4 regions of the Geodermatophilus bullaregiensis genome follow, and region 1 is predicted to be linked to each of the others. Evidence: predicted binding sites of a transcription regulator. Region 1 holds the regulator's gene; each other region holds the start of a gene.
The links. Region 1 encodes LexA, which represses DNA repair genes until DNA is damaged. Its sites were predicted from a motif close to TCGAACANNTGTTCGA; they were not measured.
Positions count from the first base shown of each region.

Region 2: JOD57_RS13505 (HNH endonuclease signature motif containing protein) is a predicted target of LexA. The motif match lies at 2,608-2,623, and genes of this name have one in related genera.
Region 3: dinB (DNA polymerase IV) is a predicted target of LexA. The motif match lies at 2,799-2,814, and genes of this name have one in related genera.
Region 4: JOD57_RS20925 (HNH endonuclease signature motif containing protein) is a predicted target of LexA. The motif match lies at 3,013-3,028, and genes of this name have one in related genera.

Region 1 is NZ_JAFBCJ010000001.1:1,306,143-1,311,211, forward strand. It holds gene JOD57_RS06030 (hypothetical protein) at 73-684, opposite strand; gene JOD57_RS06035 (LysM peptidoglycan-binding domain-containing protein) at 839-1,471, opposite strand; gene lexA (transcriptional repressor LexA) at 1,775-2,569, shown strand; gene JOD57_RS06045 (hypothetical protein) at 2,633-3,736, opposite strand; gene JOD57_RS06050 (phosphatase PAP2 family protein) at 3,702-4,460, opposite strand; gene hflX (GTPase HflX) at 4,573-5,069, opposite strand, start outside.
Region 2 is NZ_JAFBCJ010000001.1:2,854,121-2,859,189, reverse strand. It holds gene JOD57_RS13530 (phosphotransferase) at 1-328, opposite strand, end outside; gene JOD57_RS13525 (nucleotidyltransferase domain-containing protein) at 381-1,130, opposite strand; gene JOD57_RS13520 (hypothetical protein) at 1,193-1,525, opposite strand; gene JOD57_RS13515 (DinB family protein) at 1,531-2,016, opposite strand; gene JOD57_RS13510 (SAM-dependent methyltransferase) at 2,037-2,471, opposite strand; gene JOD57_RS13505 (HNH endonuclease signature motif containing protein) at 2,639-3,784, shown strand; gene JOD57_RS13500 (SDR family oxidoreductase) at 3,809-4,597, opposite strand; gene JOD57_RS13495 (glycoside hydrolase family 65 protein) at 4,594-5,069, opposite strand, start outside.
Region 3 is NZ_JAFBCJ010000001.1:694,470-699,538, reverse strand. It holds gene JOD57_RS03200 (ferredoxin family protein) at 1-875, opposite strand, end outside; gene JOD57_RS03195 (cupin domain-containing protein) at 895-2,280, opposite strand; gene JOD57_RS03190 (hypothetical protein) at 2,298-2,621, opposite strand; gene dinB (DNA polymerase IV) at 2,829-4,055, shown strand; gene JOD57_RS03180 (SCO2097 family morphological protein) at 4,179-4,580, shown strand; gene JOD57_RS03175 (transglutaminase TgpA family protein) at 4,948-5,069, opposite strand, start outside.
Region 4 is NZ_JAFBCJ010000001.1:4,356,464-4,361,532, forward strand. It holds gene JOD57_RS20910 (TM0106 family RecB-like putative nuclease) at 1-587, shown strand, start outside; gene JOD57_RS20915 (hypothetical protein) at 584-1,027, shown strand; gene JOD57_RS20920 (restriction endonuclease) at 1,162-1,782, opposite strand; gene JOD57_RS20925 (HNH endonuclease signature motif containing protein) at 1,847-3,004, opposite strand; gene JOD57_RS20930 (carbohydrate kinase family protein) at 3,117-4,022, opposite strand; gene JOD57_RS20935 (C40 family peptidase) at 4,103-4,615, opposite strand; cyclic di-AMP (ydaO/yuaA leader) riboswitch at 4,628-4,762, opposite strand.

The sequences.
Region 1 (5,069 bases):
GAGGCTCGGAGGACGCGCCGGGGCCCGGAGCGCGGTCCAGGGGCGCCCGACGGGGACGCGGGACCGGACGGCTCAGACGGAGGGGCGGACGGCCGGACGGCCGGGCCGCGGGTGTGAGGCCAGGTCGTCGAGGCGGATCGGGCGGGTCAGCAGGTCGGGCTCACCGGCGGCGTCGGCAGCAGCGGCGGGGGTGTGGGCCGGTGCGCCGAGGGCGATCGCGGGCGTCTCGGCGGTGAGGGCGCGGTGGCGGCCGGCGTCGGCGGGCGCACGGTGCCGGCCGGCGCCGGCGGGGCCGACGGCGGACTGCTCGGCGGTGCCGTCGGCGCCGTGGCGGCGGGCGGCGCGGAAGGCACGGCGGGCCGGCGTGACGGCGGTCATGACCACTGTCGCGTCGGGTCGCGCCGCGGATCCCTGCCCGCCGGTGTGGGCCGCCGGCGGTGCGGCCGGCGCCTCTGCGGAGGCGAGGGAGAGGTGCCGCTCCGGCAGCCGCACGGCCGCGAGGTCGACCCAGGTCGTCTCCCCGTCGGCCCCGTCGCGCCACCGGACCTGCGCCTGGCAGCCACCGGTCTCGTCGTGCCGCCAGCCCAGCATGGCACCGGGGACCCAGGCACCGTCCACCAGGACCTCGACGTCCTGCGGCGAGCGGAAGGCGACTGCGGCCCGGCTGTTCACGGCTGCTGACACGCCCCCGACCGTATGCGCCGGAACGGCTCCGGTCCGTGAGCGACCTCGCCCGGAGGGTTGACGAACCGGACGCGGCAGCCTCGTCCAAGTCTGCCGGGACGGGGCCGGGGCGCGGCGTGCACGCCGGGTGCGCCCCCGCGGGTCGCGCCCGTGCTCACGGCAGCTGGAGGACCTGGCCGGGCACGACCACCGAGTCCTCGAGGTCGTTGAGCTCCTCGATGGCGTCGACCACGACCCGCACGTCCTGCCCGTCGCCGGTGACCTCCCCCGCGATCGACCAGACCGTGTCACCCGGCTCGACCACGACGCTGCTCTCCCCCGCCAGCCGCAGCCCGCCGTCGCCGCCGGGGAGCAACGGCGAGACCCACGAGCCCAGGGCGACCGCCGCGCCCAGGGCGAGCGCGGTGAGCAGGCGGCGGCCCCGGCGGGTCAGCCGCACGGCGGACGGCGCCGGCGCGCACCCGCCGCGGACCGCGCCCGCGGTGGTCCGGGAGCGCAGCGGGCGCCCACTCGGGCGGGCCGGGTCGCGGCGGGTGCGCGGCGCCTCGGCGGACGGTCCGGCGCCGGCCCCGCCGGTGCGCGCCTCGGCGGTGGCCGGCCGGTCGGGGACCGGGCGCAGGTGCGCCGCGACCCGCGGACCGGAGCCCGGCAGGGCAGCCCGCTCCACCGGCCACGCAGGGCGATCGGGAGCCGCCGCACCCCCACCGGCTCCCGCTCCGAGCAACGGCCGCCACGGGACCTGGACCGTCGCGTCGAACTGCAGCACGTCCTGCCGCACGCTCCCCATGACCACTCCTCCTCCTCCTCGGACCCACCTGGTCGAACACGTGTTCGACCGAACGCCACTGCGATTCCTACCGCACGCCTCCGACAGGGGCGACCCGACACGTCCCCGGCGGTTTCGAACACACGTTTGAAGTACCGGCGCCGAGGCGCTACCGTCCGATCAGCACCCGTCCGCCGTCGTCTCCGGACGTCGTGGGGGTCACGGCCGGCTGCGGATCCCGCACGGGACGGCGGCCGGACCGGGCACCCCGGGCGGAGGGGCAGGACACGAGGGCTGTGGCGGCACAGTCGGCGAGGAGGAGACGTGGCGGGCACGAGCGGGACCGGCCAGCGCACGCGGACCGGTGGGACGGCGACCCGGCGCGGCGCGAAGGCCGGCGCGACGACGGAGACCCCGGCCGCGGGCGACCAGGCCGGCGCGGTGCGCACCTTCCCCGACCGCACGGAGGCCGGCGACGGTCTCACCCAGCGGCAGCGCCGGGTGCTCGAGGTCATCCGCGACTCGATCGAGCGGCGCGGCTACCCGCCCTCGGTGCGCGAGATCGGCGAGGCCGTCGGCCTGTCCTCCGCGTCGTCGGTCGCCCACCAGCTCTCGGTGCTGCAGAAGAAGGGCTGGTTGCGGCGCGACCCCAACCGCCCCCGCGCGCTCGACGTCCGGCTCCCCGGCGAGACGCCCGGCGAGGCCGGTGCACCCGCGGCGCCGGCCGCCGCGGCCGACGCCGGCGCACCCACCTACGTGCCGCTGGTCGGCCGGATCGCCGCCGGTGGCCCGGTGCTCGCCGAGCAGGCGGTGGAGGACGTCTTCCCGCTGCCCCGCGAGCTGGTCGGCGAGGGCACGCTGTTCATGCTGCGCGTCGCCGGCGACTCGATGGTCGACGCGGCCATCTGCGACGGCGACTGGGTGGTCGTGCGCCAGCAGCCCACCGCGGAGAACGGCGAGATCGTCGCCGCCATGCTCGACGGCGAGGCCACGGTGAAGACCTACAAGCGGCGCGACGGGCACGTGTGGCTGCTGCCGCACAACCCCGCCTACGAGCCGATCCCGGGCGACGAGGCGACCGTCCTCGGCCGGGTCGTCACGGTGCTGCGCCGCGTCTGACCACCGCTGGCGCCCTCACGGCCGCTCCGGTCCGACGGCCGTCCCGCGCCTGCGGGGCGGCCGTCAGCCGTTCCGGGGTGGGCCGGCCGCGGGGCGCCGCCGGAGCAGCCGCCCCCCGATCCAGACCAGCGCGGTCGCGACGGCCGCGGCGACCAGCCCGGCGGTGACCGGCGAGACGCCGCTGCTGCCGTCGGAGAGCAGCTCCGGCAGCGACGGGTCGGCGGGGGCCGCCGCAGACGACGGTGCCGTGGTGGCGGGGACGGGGACCAGCGTGACGTCGCCGGGGACGCCCTCGCCGGCCACGAGCAGGGCGCTGCCGTCCGCGGTGAAGCTGACCGCCTCCCCCTGCGGCGCGGCCGGCAGGGCGACGCGGACCGGCTCGCCGGCCAGCGCGCCCGGGACGTCGGAGCCGGCCAGCGGCCAGACGTAGGCGTCGGTGTAGGTCCGCAGCGCGAGCCGGCTGCCGTCACGGGCGACCGCCCCGCCGGTCACCAGCAGCTGGCCGGCGCGCCCCACCGGGCCCCCGGGCGTGCCGGTGAGCGTGACGGTCACCGTGCCGACGTCGGCCAGCCCGACCGTCCCGCCGTCGACCAGCGCCGTCGCCGGCCGGTAGACGTGACTGGCGCCGAGCACCTCCTTGGTGACCACGTACGGCGTGCCGTCGGGCGCCAGCAGCAGTGCCTCGGCGTCGTGCGGGCCGTCGGGGAAGGTCATCCGGTACAGCCCCGTCGTCCCGTCGGGGCGCAGCGCGAGGAGCGCGACAGTGGCGCGGGTGGCGTTGTTGTCCCCGGTGTCGGCCAGCCAGACGGTGCCGTCGGGACCGACGGCGAGGTCCTCGGGGTCGTAGGGGTCCAGCGGCGCGGTGACCACGTCGACGACCTGGCAGGCGCCGTCGAGGACGTACACGGCCGCCTGGTCGCCGCCGTCGACCATCGCCAGCACGCGGTCGCCGACGTCGACCAGCCCGGAGAGCTCGGCCAGCCGCGGATCGGTCACCTGGCAGCGCGTCGACGGGGCGACCGGCTCCTCGGCGGCGGCGGCGGGCGGCGCGGCTCCCAGTGCCAGGCCGAGCGCGGCGCCGGCGAGGGCGACCGCACGGACGCACCGGCCGGGGACGGACCGGGCGCCCGCGTCAGGTCTGCGCCGGTGGGCGGCCGGCTCGGACACGTGCCCAGCGTGACAGCACGGATGAGTCGAGTCCGCGAACCACGCCCAGCAGGAGCAGTCCGACGGCCGCGCCGACCACCGCGTCGGTGACCCAGTGGAAGTCCAGCGACACCATGGCCACACCGGTGGCCACCGGCCCCAGGACGGAGAGCCACCACAGGGTGCGCTGCAACCAGGGCCGGAGCCGGTACTCGACCGCCTGCCAGCGGGCCACGCCCCACATGAGCACGGCGTTGGCCACGTGACCGGAGGGGTAGGACGCCCCGTCGCGGTGGAAGAACGACCCGGGGTAGGCCGGTGCGGTGCGCCCGGTGCCGAACTTGACGGCGTAGACGACGACCGTCAGCAGCAGCAGCGCGGCGAGGACCCGCACGAGCGGGAGCAGCGTCCGCCGCCGAACGCACAACCAGCCGACCAGGACGGCCAGCACGGCCAGGATGGTGCCGCGGCCCCCGATCTGGGTGACCACCCAGACCGGCCAGTAGGCCGGTGAGTTCCGCAGGTCCCAGCCGCTGACCACCTCGGAGACCTGCAGGTCCACCCGCTCCAGGTAGCCGCGGGTGAGCAGGTCGGCGGTGACGGCGACGGCGACGAGGAGGGCGCCCAGCAGCAGCCACCACGGCGGCCGGCCGGACGTCACCACGCGCCCGGACGGGGCCGCGTGCTCACCCGGCTCGTCGCCGGACGGCGCGCCGGCCGGGCGTCGCGCCACGCCGCTGGTCACGCGGTCACGGTACCGGCCCGTGACCGGCCCGTGACCTCGGAGCGGCCGACGGCGAGCCGCCCGGGTGCCCGGCGGGGAGCCGGGCACCCGGGCGGCGGGGGCAGGGGACGGGTCAGCCGACGGGTGCGGCGAACGCCTCCAGCGCGGCGGCCAGGCCGCCGTCGACCCGGGCGGACAGCCGGGTGCCGGCCACCTCGTGCTGCTCGGTGAGCACCTCGCCGTCCCGGTGCACGCGGGCCACCAGGTCACCGCGGTCGTAGGGGACGAGCACCTCGACCTCGACGTCCGGGTGCGGCAGGCGGGTGGCGACGATCTCGCGCAGCGTCTCGATGCCCTCACCGGTGCGGGCCGAGACCCACACCGCGCCGGGCAGGGCGCGGCGCAGTGTCAGCACGTCGTCCTCGGTCATGGCGTCGACCTTGTTGACGACGATCAGCTCGGACACCGCCGCCGCGTCGATCTCCCGGAGGACGACGTGCACCGCGTCGATCTGGCCGAGCGGGTCGGGGTCGGAGCCGTCGACGACGTGCAGCAGCAGGTCCGCGCCGGCCACCTCCTCGAGCGTCGACCGGAACGCGTCCACCAGCTGGTGCGGCAGGTGCCGCACGA
Region 2 (5,069 bases), 1.5 Mb from region 1:
TCCACGGGGACGGGTACCCGTGCCCGGGCTCGCCGAGGGCGACCGGGACGGGCGTCGGGACGGGTGAGACGAGGGCCAGCTCGCGCGCCGCGGCGGCCTCGGCCGCCAGCGCGGCGCGCAGCCGGTCGGGGTCCTCGCGCCTCAGAGGGAAGCGCGCGGCGAGGTCGTCGCCGATCCGGAAGACGGCGTTGTCGGTGCCGGCGGACCGCACCTCGCGCACGTCGAGCCCGACCCACTCCGGGAACTGGTCGGCGACGAGCGCGCGGACGGTCCCGGCAGCCACCTCGACCTGGTCCTCGTGCATCGGCATCCCCGGCATCCCCCGCATCCTGCTCACGGGACCTCGTGCGCGCAGGCGGGACACCGCCACCGGGACGGGATCAGCGGCGGCTGACGACGCGGATGCCGCGGGCGACGAGCCTGCGGGCCGTGTGGGCGCGACGCAGTCGCTGCGCGAGCGTCAGGAGGACGGCGTCCCCGTGCCGGCGCCGGGCGATCTCCTGGGACAGGTCCTCGTCGACGCCGAACCGGTGCAGCCGGGTCAGCGCCTCCCGCTTGGTGATCAGCCGGCTCTCGGTCAGGGTCGCCTCCGCGCGGGCCAGCGTGACCAGGCCCAGGTCGACGTACCCGTCCTGGAGCCAGAGCCAGGGCTTGCGGACCGCTCCGGACCAGTAGCCGGTGAACTCGGCGCGGGCGGCCGCGCGCAGTGCCGCGTCGTCGACCGGTGGGAGGAGCTGCGCGGGATCCGGACCCAGCACGGTGATCCCGCCGCGCAGCACCTCCGCTCGGGCGATGCCGCTGAGCTCCCGGCAATAGAGCTCGCCGTGCGCCCAGGTGAGGTGCCGGGTGGCCACGTCGTCCACGTCCTCGCGGGGCACGTACACGCAGTGCAGCCCGGCGGCCGCAGGGTTCCCGCGCCGGAGGTCCTCGTGCAGCGCCCGGAGCCGGGCGCGGCGCGGGGCGTCGAGTTCCTCGGCGACGACGGCGACGAGGTCCAGGTCGCTGCGGCCGGGCCGGAAGTCACCGGAGGCCAGCGACCCACCGGCGTAGAGGCCCAGGACACCGGCGACCGGCCGCACCGCGCGGGCGAACGCCGGCACGACGGGCGCCTGGCGCAGCCGGTCGTCCACGGCTCCGGAGTCTCCACCGCCCCCCGCGGATCCGGTGCTCACCAGTACAGCCGCTCCCCCGCTCAGGAGGCGTACCGCCGGGCGAGGTCGCGGTGTCGACGCGCCTGCTCGCGCGCCTCGGCAGCGGCGGCCGCGTCGACACCCGGGGAGCCGGCCACGCCCTCCAGCGTCCGCGCCCACCCCAGGTGGGCGCTGCGCGCGTGCTCCCGGCACGGCAGGCAGGTGACCCGTTCCGGCACCGGCGACGTGGCCGCGTACGGCCGCCGCTGCCCACAGCCGGTCCGCACGCCGATCGCGGAGTCGGGGACCCGCCCGACGGCGGTGGTGAGGACCTCCCGCGCGCGGGCCCGCCCGAGGACCACGTCCCGCTCCACGTGCACGTGCGGGTCGGCCACCCCGGTCACTCCCCGGTGCTGCCGTCGAGACGCTCCCGCAGGGGGTCGGCGTGCCCGTTGTGCCGGGCGTACTCCTCGATCGGGTGGATCGGCACGTAGCGCAGCGAGAACCGCGCGCCACCGTGCTCGACCTCCGTGTCCAGCGACGCGCCTCCGTCGACGAACGCGCGGGAACGGTCGCACTCCCGTCTCCAGCGCTCGATCGGCGCGAGGTCGGGAGGCGGCTCGCCCCGGTGGTCCGGCTCCCAGAACGCCGGGGCGTCCGCACCCTGCAGCACGCGCTGGGACCAGCTGCGCTCCACCGCCGCCAGGTGCTCGACCGAGCCGGTCGGCGACAGGGTCGACGGCGGGACCGCCCGCTCGGCGAGCTGGACGGGTCCGAGATCGCTGCACGTCCACGCGAGGGTGTCGCGTTGCCGGTCCAGCACGCTGACCAGCACCGCGCGCTCGTCCCCTGTCAGGGCCGGTCCGGTCCGACGGTCGGCCTCCACCCGGCCATCCTGCGGCACCGTCACACCTCGGGGATGGTCAGTTCCTGCAGCGGCCGGCCGCCGTCGACGAACAAGCGGGCGCCGGGCCGGGTCGCGGCGGCGATGCGGCGCAGCACCCGTGCGCCCACCTCGGGGTACCGGCCGTCGAGAGCGCCGACGCGGACGGCGAGGACGAGGTCGTACGGATCCTCGTCGGGTTCCAGGACGAGGTCCTCGGCCGCGACGTGGCGCAGGGTCATCCGCCCCGCGGCCAGGTGGTCGGCCGATGCGGCCGCGGCCTGGGCGATGACCCTCGCCGACCGGTCGATCGCCAGGACGTGCCCGGTGACGAGCCGGTCGGCCACGGCCCGCGCGGCCGCGCCGGGCCCGCAGCCGATCTCCAGGACCCGGGAGTGCGGCTGCAGCGGCAACGCGTCCACGATCGCCGCGAGGCGGGGCGACGACCCGGTGGGCACGAGCGGCACCGTAGCGGTGGCCGCCGCCCTCGTGCAGGAGGTGCTCGCCCGGCCACCGCAAGGGACCGCGAGGATCTGTGGACAGTCCTCTGACCTGCGGATTCAAGTCGCGAAACCATCTGAGCTCGGCTATTGTTCGTACGTGTGTTCGAGTGCCCTGCTGACCGGTGAGGTGCTGGACGACGTCGCCGCTCATCGCCGCGCGCAACCGGATCGACGCCGCGCTGGCCCGGTCGGTGCGGGCCGCGGAGCTGTCGCAGGCACCGGAGCGTGACGGGCTGACGTCGATGGTGTCCTGGCTGCGCGGGCACTGCCGGCTGTCGACGAGCGAGGCGGCGCGGCTGGTGCGCAACGGGCGGGCGCTGGAGCACCTGCCCGCCCTCGGCGAGGCGCACGACGCCGGGCTGGCCAGCGCCGAGCAGGTCAGCGTGGCCGCCCGGGCGGTGACGCCAGAGCGGCTGGCCGCGGCGGCGGCCGCCGGGCTCGACCCGGCGGAGATCGACGCGGTGTTCACCGGGGTCGCCGTCGAGCAGGAGCACGCCGTCCTGGTGCAGGTGGTGCAGCACTACCTCGCCGGCCTGGACCCCGACGGCCCCGAACCCGACCCGACCGGGGGCCGGGCGCTGACCCTGGCCCGGCACGCCGACGGATCACTGTCCATCCGCGGCCACCTCGACGCCGTCGGCGGCGAGAAGCTGCAGGCCGCGCTGGAAGCCCACGTGCAGGCCGACCGGCCCGCCGGCGACGACCGCACCCGCGCCCAGCGCCTCGGCGACGCCCTGGTGCAGCTGTGCGACAACCGACTGGCCGCCAGCGACCTGCCGGTGCTGCGCACGGTCAAGCCGCACGTCGCCGTCGTCATCGACCTCGAGGACCTGACCGACCCCGCCACCGGGCACGGGACCGGGCGGATGGAGTTCGGCGCGGTCGTCTCCGCGGCCCGCGCCCGCTGGCTGGCCTGCGACGGCGCGGTCAGCCGGGTGGTGTTCGGCCCCGACGGCGCACCGCTGGACCTCGGCCGCGAGCACCGGCTGGCCGACCGCCACCTGCGGCGGGCGGTGGAGCTGCGCGACGGCGGCTGCGTGTTCACCGGCTGTGCTGCGCCGACGTGGTGGGCCGAGGTGCACCACCTGGTGCACTGGCTCGACGGCGGCGAGACCAACCTGCAGAACTCCGCGCTGCTGTGCGAGCGGCACCACAGCAAGGTCCACCACGGCTTCCGCGTCGAACGACAACCGACCGGCACCTGGCGCACGTACATACCGGACGGCACCGAGATCACCGTCCCGGCACCACTGGCCCCTGGTGCCTGACCCGGGGAAGCGGGTCGTCGGCGGTCAACCGACGGCCGACCAGCCTCCGTCCGAGGCGATGGTCTGGCCGGTGACCCACTCGGCCTCGTCGCTCACCAGCCAGGCCACCAGCTTGGCCGTGTCCTCGGGGGTGCTCCAGCGCCGACCGGGGTTGCGGGCGGTGACGGCGGCGCGGGTCGCCTCGTCGGCGTAGCCGGTGTCGTTGGGGCCGGGGTCCACACAGTTGACCGTGATGCCCCGGGGCATCAGGTGTGCGGCGAGGGACGGGGTCAGCTCGTGCAGCGCGGCCTTGGAGGCGATGTAGGGCAGCTCGCCGGGCATCGCACCGTGGTACTGGCCCGACGTGAACAGCACCACCCGTCCTCCCGGGCGACCGTCGTGCTGGGCGGCGAGGGCCTGCGTCAGCAGCAGCACCGCACGGGTGTTCACGGCGTAGCAGAGGTCGATCTCCTCGGCGGTCACCTGCTCCAGGGACTGGGCGCTGGAGCGGGCGTGGTTGGCGATCAGCACGTCCAGGTGCCCGAACGCCTCCCGGGCCGCCGCGACCAGCCGCGCCGGAGCACCGGGGTCGGCGAGGTCCACGGACACGTGCTCCGCCCGTCCGCCACCGGCACGGATCTCGTCGACCAGCGACGCGGGGCCCTCGGGATCGGCACCCCACGGCTGCTCGGCGTCGTGCGGCGACCAGGAGTGCACCAGCACCGCGGCGCCCTCGGCGGCCAGCCGGCGCACGACGGCCGCTCCGATCGCGATCCGGCGGCCCGCGCCGGTCACCAGGACGGCGCGGCCCCGCATCGACCCGGCCGCCGTCACGTGTGCGGTTCGCGGCCGGCCGGCTGCCGGGGCTCGCCGAGCAGCGGGGCCGGGGCGCGCAGCGGCGCGGACGCCGGTGCGGAGGCCGTGACCTGCAGGGCTGCGCCGTCCACGACGACGGTCACCGGCCCCTCGCCGCGCACCAGCGTCACCGTGGTGCCCTCGCGCGTCGTCTCGACGCGGAGCAGCCGGCCGCGCCAGGTGACCGACCAGGCGGTGCGCGAGAGCGAGGAGGGCAGCAGCGGCGCGAGCTCGAGGTCCTCGCGGTCCTCCCGCAGCCCGCCCAGGCCGGCGACGAGTGCCAGCCACGACCCCGCCACCGCGGCCAGGTGCAGGCCCTTGGCGGTGTCGCCCTGGACGTCGCGGAGGTCCACGAGGGCGCACTCCCGCAGGTAGCGCAGGGCGAGGTCGGGGTGCTGCGCGTGGGCGCACACGACCGCCTGGACGGCGGCCGACAGGGAGGAGTCCCGGA
Region 3 (5,069 bases), 610 kb from region 1:
CGGCTCTCCACCCGGACGACCACGTCGCCGTCCGGGCCGGCCAGCACCACCTCGAACCGCTCCACGCCGGCGGTCTCCTCGGCGTCCGAGCCGGGCAGCCGGTGCGAGGAGCGCAGCGGCAGGTCGTCGACGCCGAGCAGCCCCAGGTCCTCGCGGGCGGCTCCCTGCGCCGCCTGCGCCGGCATGGGCAGGCCGGCCCGCCCGCGCAGCCACGGCAGGGCCACCTGCCCGCGGGAGTGCGCGGCGACCAGGTCGGTGCCGTCGCCGGGGACCTGCCCGTAGGCGAAGCCGTGCGGCAGGACGAGCACGTTGCCGGCGAACCGGCAGCCGCCCAGGTGGCTGCACTCCCAGACGTCGGCCGGGCCCGGCGCGGGCAGCGCGCGGGCCAGCGGCCGGCCGCGGAGCGCGCAGCAGGCGTCGTGCTGGCCGTGCGTGCACACCAGGTAGGCGGGGCCGTGCGCCCGCTCGCCGACCGACCCGTCCCACGGGGCGTCGAGCAGGTCGGCGTCCTCGCCGCGCACCGACCACCACAGCCCCTCGTGGCCGGGGCGGCCGTCGGCGTAGGCCCAGCGGCGGCCGGAGTCGGCCAGCCGGTCGCCGGGACGGCGGACCAGCAGCACCCGCACGCCCTCCGCCCGCGCCCGGGAGGCCAGGCCGGCGGCCACACCGGGGTCGAAGCGGGACTGGGCCAGCGCGTCGCGGCCCCACGGCCCCGGCTGCTCGACCAGCAGCCAGCGCTGCGCCGGCCCGGCCGTCGCCTCGGGGGAGTCGCCCCGCGTCAGGGCCGTGACCGAGCAGCGGGTCGCGTCCAGCCGGCCCACCCGGGCGGCGGGCGGCACCGCACCGCCGGACCGTTCGGCCGGTGCGGTGCTCACCCGAGGCAGGGCGGCGGGCTCACGACCCGGTCCCGAGGGCGTCGGCACGCTCCCCATCGTCCCCGCCGGCGCCCGGCACCGGGGCGCCGGGACCGGACGGGCCCGGCGCCGGCGCGGTCGCGGGGACGCCGTCGACGCCGCCGTGCCCGCCGGGGAGGGCGGCGTCGGCCACCACCGCGACCGACTCGGTGACCAGCCGCCGGGCGAGGGTGAGCCGGTCGTCGGGGTCGAGCCCCGGCAGGTCGGCCACCTCGAGCTCCCCGGCGGCCAGCAGCTCGGCCAGCGCGGGCCGGGCCGAGGCGGGGAACTCGTGCCGGCGGCGGCCGCCGAGCAGGACCACCCGGTGGCCCTCGGCCTCCCGGAGGGTGCAGCGCAGCCGGCGGCGCAGCCGCAGCACGGTGTCGGGGGTGAGCGCGGCGGCCGCGGTCGCCTGGGCCAGCGGGGCGACCGGCTCGGGGCGCACCTGCCCCCAGGTCCGCTCGCGCAGCCGGTCGGCCACCTGGTCGGGGTCGACCCGGTCGAGCCACTCCCGGAGGGCGCCGACCACGGTCGCCACGTCGTCGCGCAGGGCCGCGGGGTCGGCGAGGTCCAGGCCCACCGGCAGCGAGCGCCGCAGCTCCCGGTCGTCGGCGGCCAGCACCCGCACCAGGTCCAGCGCCTGCTCCGCGGCCGCCCACCGGGTGACCGGGTGGACGCCGACGGTCAGGTGCGCGCTGGTCTGCCCCAGCGCCACCGCCGAGTGCAGGTAGCCGCGGGGGAGGTAGAGGGCGTCACCGGGGCGCAGGACGGCGTCGACGACCGGCTCGCGCTCCGCGGCGGCGGCCACCGCGGCCGCGCGGTCGTTCCACGGCTGGGTGCGCAGCGGGTCGGGCAGCACCGGCTCGTGGATGCGCCAGTGCTTCTCGCCGGCCACCTGCAGCACGAACACGTCGTGGACGTCGTAGTGCGGGCTGAACCCGCGCGAGGACGGCGGCGTGACGTAGGCGTTGACCTGCGTGGGGTGTCCCAGATCCGCGGCCAGGGCGTCGGCGAACTCGATCAGCGGCGGCCAGAGCCGGTGCAGGCCCTGCAGGACGACGGTGCTGCCGTCGGCGAACAGCCGCAGCACGGCGTCGGAGGAGACCTGGTCGGCGATCTCGGCGCCGGCGCCACCGGCGGTGGTGAACCGCTTCGGGTCGACGACGGCGCCGTCCTTGGCGATGCGGATGAACGGGGTCCGCAGCCCGCGGCGCGACAGCAGCTCGTCGACGTCGGCCAGGGTGAGCAGGTCGGAGAAGGACTCCCCGGTGTCCTCGGCGCGGGCCAGCAGCGGGCGGCGCGACCAGTGCTCCGCGGCGAAGACCTCGGGGTCGAGGTGCGTGCACCGGCGCAGGGCCGGGCGGAGGTCACCCCCGCCCGGCCCCACGGCGGTCGGGCCCTGGCTCAGGCCGAACCGTCCGCGCCGCCGTCGGCACCACCGTCGGCGCCGCCGTCCGAGCCGCCACCGGCCGCACCGCCGTCGGCCGGGCCGTGACCCGCGCCGCCGTCGGCACCGCCGTCGGCCCCGCCGTCGGCGCCGCCGTCCGCCCCACCGTCGGCCCCACCGTCCGAGCCGCCGCCCGCGGCACCGCCGTCGGCCGGGCCGTGACCCGCGCCGCCGTCGGCACCGCCGTCCGCGCCGCCGTCCTGGTGGCCCGGTGTGCCCTCGCCCGCGCCGCTGTCGGCCGGACCCTCCACGCTGGTCATGTCGTCGTCGTCGAGCGCCATCGAGCTCCTCCGGATCCGGATGGGGACCGTCCGCCGGACGGCGGTCGGTCGTGTCCCACCTACCTCGATCGGCGCTGCGCCACACATGCCCCGACCAGCCGTTTCGGGACACGCCCCGGCACCCGCCCCGACGACGCGCCGGGTGCCCGCGCGGGCCGCTACCCTCCTCCGGTCGGTCCGAACACGTGTTCGAGGAGAGGGGTGGGCGTGACGCCGTCGCGGGGGCGGGCGGAGGGGTGCAGCGTGCTGCACGTCGACATGGACGCCTTCTTCGCCAGCGTGGAGGTGCGGCGGCGCCCCGAGCTGGCCGGCACCCCGGTCGTCGTCGGCGGCGCCGGCAACCGCGGGGTGGTCACCTCGGCCACGTACGAGGCCCGGGCGTACGGCGTGCACGCCGCGATGCCCACGGCCCGGGCGCTGCGGCTGTGCCCGACCGCGACCGTGCTGCCGGGGGACATGGCGCTCTACGCCGAGGTCTCCCGGTCGGTCATGGCGCTGTTCCGGTCGGTGACCCCGCTGGTCGAGCCGCTGTCGCTGGACGAGGCGTTCCTCGACGTCGCCGGGGCCGGCCGGCGGCTGGGCGATGCCGCGCAGATCGGCGAGTACCTGCGCGCCCGGGTCTACGACGAGCAGGGCATCACCTGCTCGGTCGGGGTGGCCGGCACCAAGTTCGTCGCCAAGCTCGCCTCCACCCGCGCCAAGCCCGACGGGATGCTCGTCGTCCGCCCGGCCGAGGTCATCGACTTCCTGCACCCGCTGCCGGTCGGCGCGCTGTGGGGCGTGGGCGCCAGGACCGAGGAGGTGCTGCTGCGGCTGGGGCTGCGCACCGTCGGCGACCTCGCGCACGTCCCGGCCCGCACGCTGCAGCGCGCGGTGGGGCTCGCCGCGGGCAGCCACCTGCACGAGCTGGCCTGGGGCCGCGACCCCCGCCGGGTGGTGCCCGACGAGCCGGAGCGGTCGGCCGGGCACGAGGAGACCTTCGGCACCGACGTCGACGACCCCGCCGTGATCCACCGGGAGCTGCTGCGGCTGGCCGAGCGGACGGCGGGCCGGCTGCGTGCGGGCGGCTGGCTGGCCCGCACGGTGAGCATCAAGGTCCGCTTCGCCGACTTCACCACGATCACCCGCAGCCGCACCCTCGGCGTCCCCACCGACGTCGGGCAGGAGCTGTACGAGACCGCCCGTGCCCTCTTCGACGCACTCGGCCTGGACCGGGCGCGGATCCGGCTCGTCGGCGTGCGCGCCGAGCGCCTGGTGGAGGCGGGGTCGGCACCCCGCCAGCTCGAGCTCGGCGCCCGCGAGCACGGCCGCCGCGACGCCGAGCTCGCCGCCGACCGGGCGGCCCGCCGGTTCGGTGCCGGCGCCGTCCGCCCGGCCACCCTCCTGCACCGCGACGGCGACCGCCGGGTGCGCGACGCCCCCCCGCGAGGGTGATCACGAGGGCCTCCCGGCGGGTCGCGGCGCACTCGCCTTTCGCACCCTGCAATCGGCTCGTATCCTCGATGTCACCGCCGGGTAGAGACCGGCGGTATTGGCTCCGCCCACCTGGAGGTCTCGGTGCCGCTCTCCGAGCACGAGCAGCGACTACTGGAGCAGATCGAGCGCGCCCTCGTCGACGACGATCCCAAGTTCGCCTCCTCCGTCCGCACGGGTGACCGCAGGCTCAAGGCCCGGCGGAAGTTGCAACTCGGCGCGCTGCTGGTGCTGGTGGGCCTGGCCGTCCTCGTCGGCGGCGCGGTCGCCCCGTCCGTCCCGCTGGGGGTCCTCGGCTTCCTGGTGATGTTCGGCGGTGCCGCGCTCGGCGTCCTGAACTACCGCTCCGCCACCGGCGCCGTCGAGCCCGGCCCGGCCGGCCCGCGCGGTGGCAGCACCGCGGCCCGCGGCCGGGGTGGCAAGCCCCGCCGCCAGCCGCTGAAGAACCGGCTCGAGGAGCGCTTCCGCCGCCGCTACGACCAGTAGCCGCACACCCGTCGCCGACGGCCGCCGTCCCCACCGGGACGGCGGCCGTCGGCGTTCCCGGGGTGGCCCGGGCGGGGCGGCGACGGGTGTGCGCCCACCGGGGGCATCGGCCCCTCCCGGGCCCGGGCCGCGGGGCGTGCACGCAGCGCGGCCGGACGGGCGCCGCGACCGCGACGGGTGCACACGGCGCCGGTGCGGCCCCGGGCTCGCACGCTGGCGGGCGCTGGTGCCGGTCGGCTGACCCCGGTAGGAGGGGTGACCTGCAGCAATGTGCGCCTACGGCGCATGTCGGTCTGCAGGACGAGCCCTCGGCGCACGCCACCGCCGGCGTCGGAGGCCACGGCCGCAACCCATCGGCACATCGCCGTCAGGCGGTCCGGCGGCGGCGCGGGACCCGGGCGGTCACCGCGGCGGAGACGGCGTCGCCCAGCGAGGCCGGCCACAGCAGGGCCCGCAGCCGGGCCCGCGGCGCGACCGCCGCGGCCAGCC
Region 4 (5,069 bases), 3.1 Mb from region 1:
CGCTGACCGCGTTCGTGTCCGACCTCGCGTACGAGGGCCGGCTGGAGTCGGCGCCGCTGCGGGAGCGGATCACCGTGCGCCCGGGGGGGCTGGTGTCGGGCAGCGGCCTGGCGGTGCGCTCCGTGGGCCACACGACGTCGGCGTCGGCGTCGTCCCGGGAGGAGGCGGCCGAGGTCGCCGCCGTCTGGCATTCGCTGCAGGGCGTCGGGTGGGTGGACGCCGAGGGCGCCGAGCGGCCGATCGGGCCGGACGACGTCCTCGTGGTGGCGCCGTACAACAACCAGGTCGGGCTGATCCGGTCGCTGCTGCCGGACGGCGCGCGGGTGGGCACGGTCGACCGGTTCCAGGGTCAGGAGGCGCCGGTGGTCGTGTACTCGACGACCTCGACGTCGGCCGACGACGCGCCGCGCGGGGTGCCGTTCCTGTACGACCTCAACCGGCTCAACGTGGCGGTGTCGCGGGCCAAGGCGCTGGCCGTGGTGGTGATGAGCCCGCTGCTGCTCGACGCGGCCGTGCGGACGCCGGAGCAGCTGCGCCAGGTCAACGCGCTGTGCCGGCTCGCGGAGATGGCGCAGCAGTCGGCGTGACGGACGACGGGCTGACCGAGGGCGACGCCGTCCTGGCGGCGCTGCTCGGTGTGCCCGTCGGCGCGCTGGCGCGGGCGCTGGGCGCTGGCTGGACCGAGGTGCCGGGGCCCGCGCACGAGCAGTGGTTCGTGAGTGGGGAGCCGGCGCAGGTGGCGGTCGGCTGGGACGGCTTCGGCTTCACCCTGGCGCGGCCGGAGCCGCGGTGGGACGGGGTGTGGCCCCTGGTGTGGGAGTTCGCGGCCGACCGCCGGTTCCAGGCCGAGGAGGTCCTGTACGAGCCAGAGGTGCTGGCAGAGGCCGCCGAGGAGGTCGCCCGCCGCCGTCGGCGGACCTTCCGCTGGTGCCCGGTGTGCCGCGAGGTCAACGCCCGCGAGCACGTGCACGACAGCACCGGCCTGTGCAGCCGCTGCGCCGGACACTTCCTCGGCATCGTGCACTGAACGGCACCGGTCGGGCCCTTGGGCGATGACGAGCTCGTGTGCCTCGTCGTCCGACAGGGGCAGTGAGATCCGGTCCAGGCCGTGGAACGCGACGGTGGCGGCGAGCGGCAGCCGTTCGTCCAGGTCGAGGTGGGTCACTGGCCGAGTCGCTCCAGAGCCTCGGCGTAGCGCGGCAGTTCCCGGTTGAGCACGCGGTCGAGGTCCCTGTCCGGCTGGCGGTCGGTGTCGACAGCTGGGAGCTCCTCGGTCGGTGGGGTTGAAACGGGCGGCGGTGAGCCGTCCGGGCGAGCGAGGAGCTGCCGGATCCGCGCCTCCGCGTCGTTGCGCTGGATGCGGCAGACGGTGAGGAAGGCGCCGAGGGAGTAGAGGATGTCCTGGTCGATCGCGTCCCGTGGTACCTCACGGAGCCACGTGACCGGTCGCTGGTGCCGCATCGACTCGGGGGCGTCCGGCACGTAGCCGTAGGGCCCTGTGACACGGCCGAAGGCGACGACGGGCTCGGTCTTCAACGGCAGCGCGACCAGATCGCCGTCGGCCATGCGCCTCTGGAAGGCGTCGACCTGGCCGACCCAGTTGGAGATCGTCGAGGGCTTGGCGTCCGGGTGGGTCTCGATGAGCCGCTCCCGCAGCTCGTCGGTCGTCGTCACGTCGGAGAGGTCCCCGGCCCGCGGCCAGCCGATCCCCACCACGTGACGGCTCAGGGCGAGCTCGTCACCCTCGCCGTGCCGGCCACTGCGGACCATCCAGAGCGCCATGCATCCCCCATCTCGAGCTGCCTGCGGATGCTCGCACCCGGAGGATCGGACGCGCGCAGGGGCGTCAGGCGGCGCGGGGGAGCAGGGGTTCGGGGACGGTGATCGGGGTGCCGTCGGGTCGCCAGGTGCGCCATCGCCCGTCGGGTTGTCGTTCGACGCGGAAGCCGTGGTGGACCTTGGTGTGGTGGCGCTCGCACAGCAGTGCCGAGTTCTCCAGGTTCGTCTCGCCGCCGTCGATCCAGTGGACGAGGTGGTGCACCTCGGCCCACCAGGTGGGTGCATCGCAGCCGGTGAACACGCAGCCGCCGTCGCGCAGTTCGACCGCGCGGCGCAGGTACCGGTCGGCCAGGCGCTGCTCGCGGCCCAGGTCCAGCGGTGCGCCGTCGGGGCCCATGACGACGCGGGAGACGGTGGCGTCGCAGGCCAGCCGTCGGGCGCGGGCGGCGGAGATGGTCGCGCCGAAGCCCATCCGCCCGGCCCCGGGTCCGGTGGCCGGATCGGCCAGGTCCTCGACGTCGATGACCACGGCGACGTGCGGCTTGACCGTGCGCAGGGTGGGCAGGTCCCCGGCGGCCAGCGCGTTGTCGGCCAGCTGCACCAGGGCGTCGCCGAGGCGCTGGGCGCGGGTGCGGTCGTCGCCGGCGGGCCGGTCGGCCTGCACGAAGGACTCGACCGCCGCCTGGAACTTCTCCCCACCGGCGGCGTCGAGCTGGCCACGGAAGGACAGCGATCCGTCGGCGTGCTTGGCCAGCGTGAGCGACCGGCCCTCGGTGGGATCGGGTTCGGGTCCGTCGGGGTCGAGGTCGGCCAGGTAGTGCCGCACCACGCGCACGAAGTCGGCGTGCGGGTGATCGAGGGCCACCTGGGTGAGGACGGCGTCGATGACGGCCAGGTCCACCCCGGCGGCCGCGGCGGCGGCCAGCCGCTCGGGCGTGAGGATCTGCCCGGCCACGGCCACCTGCTCGGCGCTGACCAGCCCGGTGTCGTGCGCCTCGGCCAGCGCGGGCAGGTGCTCGAGAACCCGCCCGGCGGTCACCAGCCGGCCGGCCGCGGCCGCCGAGAGCCGGCAGTGCCCGCGCAACCAGGACGCCGTGCTCGTCAGCCCGTCCCGCTCCGGTGCCTGGGACAGTTCCGCGGCCCGTACCCGCCGCGCCAGCAGGGCATCGACCCGGTTGCGCTCGGCGACCAGCGCGGCGACGTCGTCGAGAACGTCACCGCCCACCGGATCACCCGAACACATGTACGAATTCTAACCGATCGGACCGGGGTGCTCAACCTGAAAATGCAGGTCAGCGGCCTATGAGGTGCGATGTGTCAGCGCGCATCGAGAGAGGTCACGGCGGCGGCTGGCCGCCGACCACGCCGGCGACCACCGCGGCCGCGGCATAACCGGACCGGACGGCGTCCAGCACGGACTGCCCGGCGCGCCAGCCGCTCAGCACCCCGGCCGCGAACGCGTCCCCGCACCCGGTCGTGTCACGCAGCCGCCCCGCCGGCAGCGGCTCGACCGGCACCTCCCACGCGCCCGCCGCCGAGACCACCCGGGTCGGGCGGGCACCGGCGTGCACCAGCACCAGCCCGGGTGCCCAGGCCGGCAACGAACCGTCCAGGCCCAGGGCCGTGGCCTCGGCGGCGTTACAGGAGAGCAGGTCCGGCCGCAGCCCGGCGAGCAGGTCGGTGTAGGCGCCGACCCCGTGCGCGGCGATGCGGGTCGCGGCGGCGACGTCCACGCTGATCGGCACCCCGCGCCCGTGTGCCGCCGACGCGGCGCCCCGCAGCGCGCCGGGGAAGCGCAGCAGGTCGTAGCCGTCCAGGTGGACGACGGCCGCATCGGCGACCCACGAGGCGCGGACGTCGGAAGGCTCCAGCCCGCCTTCCCCACGGTCGGTCAGCAGCGTGCGCTCGCCGTCGGGGTGCACCAGCACCGTCGACACCGGCGCCCGTCCGCGACGCACCACCGCCACCTCGACGCCGCGCCCGGCGAGACCGGCCAGCAGGTCGTCGGCGAGCGGGTCCGCGCCGGCCCAGCCCGCCAGCCGGGACGGGACACCCAGCCGTGCCAGGTTCGCCGTCACGGTGGCCGGGGCGCCGCCAGCCGTCGTCGTCCGGACCACCCGCTGTTGGCCGCCGACCACCAGGGGAGCCGACAGCTCGAGCAGTTGGTCGGCGACCAGCTTGCCCAGCGCGACGACCGGTCCCCGCCCGGCGGGGCGGGGCCACGCCGGGCCGGTGGAGGTCACGGCCGAGGAGTCTCCACCGGACCGTCCTGACGCGACGGCGCCCCGGCCCACCAGGGCCGGGGCGTCGTCCGAGGATCGCGTCAGACGATGCGACGGGCGCCCTGGTACTGCGGCATGGAGTCCAGGGCGACCACGGCCACCGGCTTGCCGGCGGTCGAGGCGTGGACCATCTGGCCGTTGCCGATGTACATGCCCACGTGCGAGACCGGGCTGTAGAAGAACACCAGGTCACCCGGCTGGAGGTCGGCCTTCGCCACCGGGGTGCCGAACGTCGACTGGGCCTTCGAGGTGCGCGGGATCGAGACGCCGGCCGCCTTGTAGGCGAAGCTGGTCAGCCCCGAGCAGTCGAACCGGTCGGGACCGGTCGCGCCGTAGAGGTACATGTCACCGCGCTGGGCGAGCGCGGTGTCGACGGCCGTCTGGGCCGCGCCGTTGGGAGCGGCGACCGGCGCGGCCGTCACGGCCCCACCACCGCCGCCACCCACGGCAGCCGAGGCCGGGAGGGGTGAGAGGACGATGCCGGCTCCGGCGATGGCCGCGACGGCGATGCCGCGGAACGAGCGACGAGCGGTGGACGTGCGGGTAGTCGTCATCGACGACGGTTCTCCTGTTCTCCACGATCGCCTACCGGGTTAGCTGACGGGTTCGGACGGAGGAGTCGCCCGGCGCGACGAGTCGCGCTCCACCCCAGTGCTGCGGTGGGTCCCCGGCCCGGGAGACCGGCTGGGTGCCGGCATCCGGTTCGGCGCATCCGGCGGGTGTCACACGGGGAGTGACGAAGGGCCCTGGCCGGACCGCGACGACGGTAGGTAGGGGTCCCTGAGCGCTCAACCGCTCCGGTCGGCCGCCACGCCCGATCCGGGTCCGCGCACTTGACTCCCGCCCCGGATCCGACACGCCGCGCTGACCAGCGCGGACACCCGAACTCCTCGACACGCGGGAGCCGGCCGCCCGGCGCGGACACGCCGCGCCGGGCCAGAAAGGACGCGGCGGTGCGTCCGAACGCGCAGTCAGCGGCCCACCACCGACACGGCACGGAGGACGTCG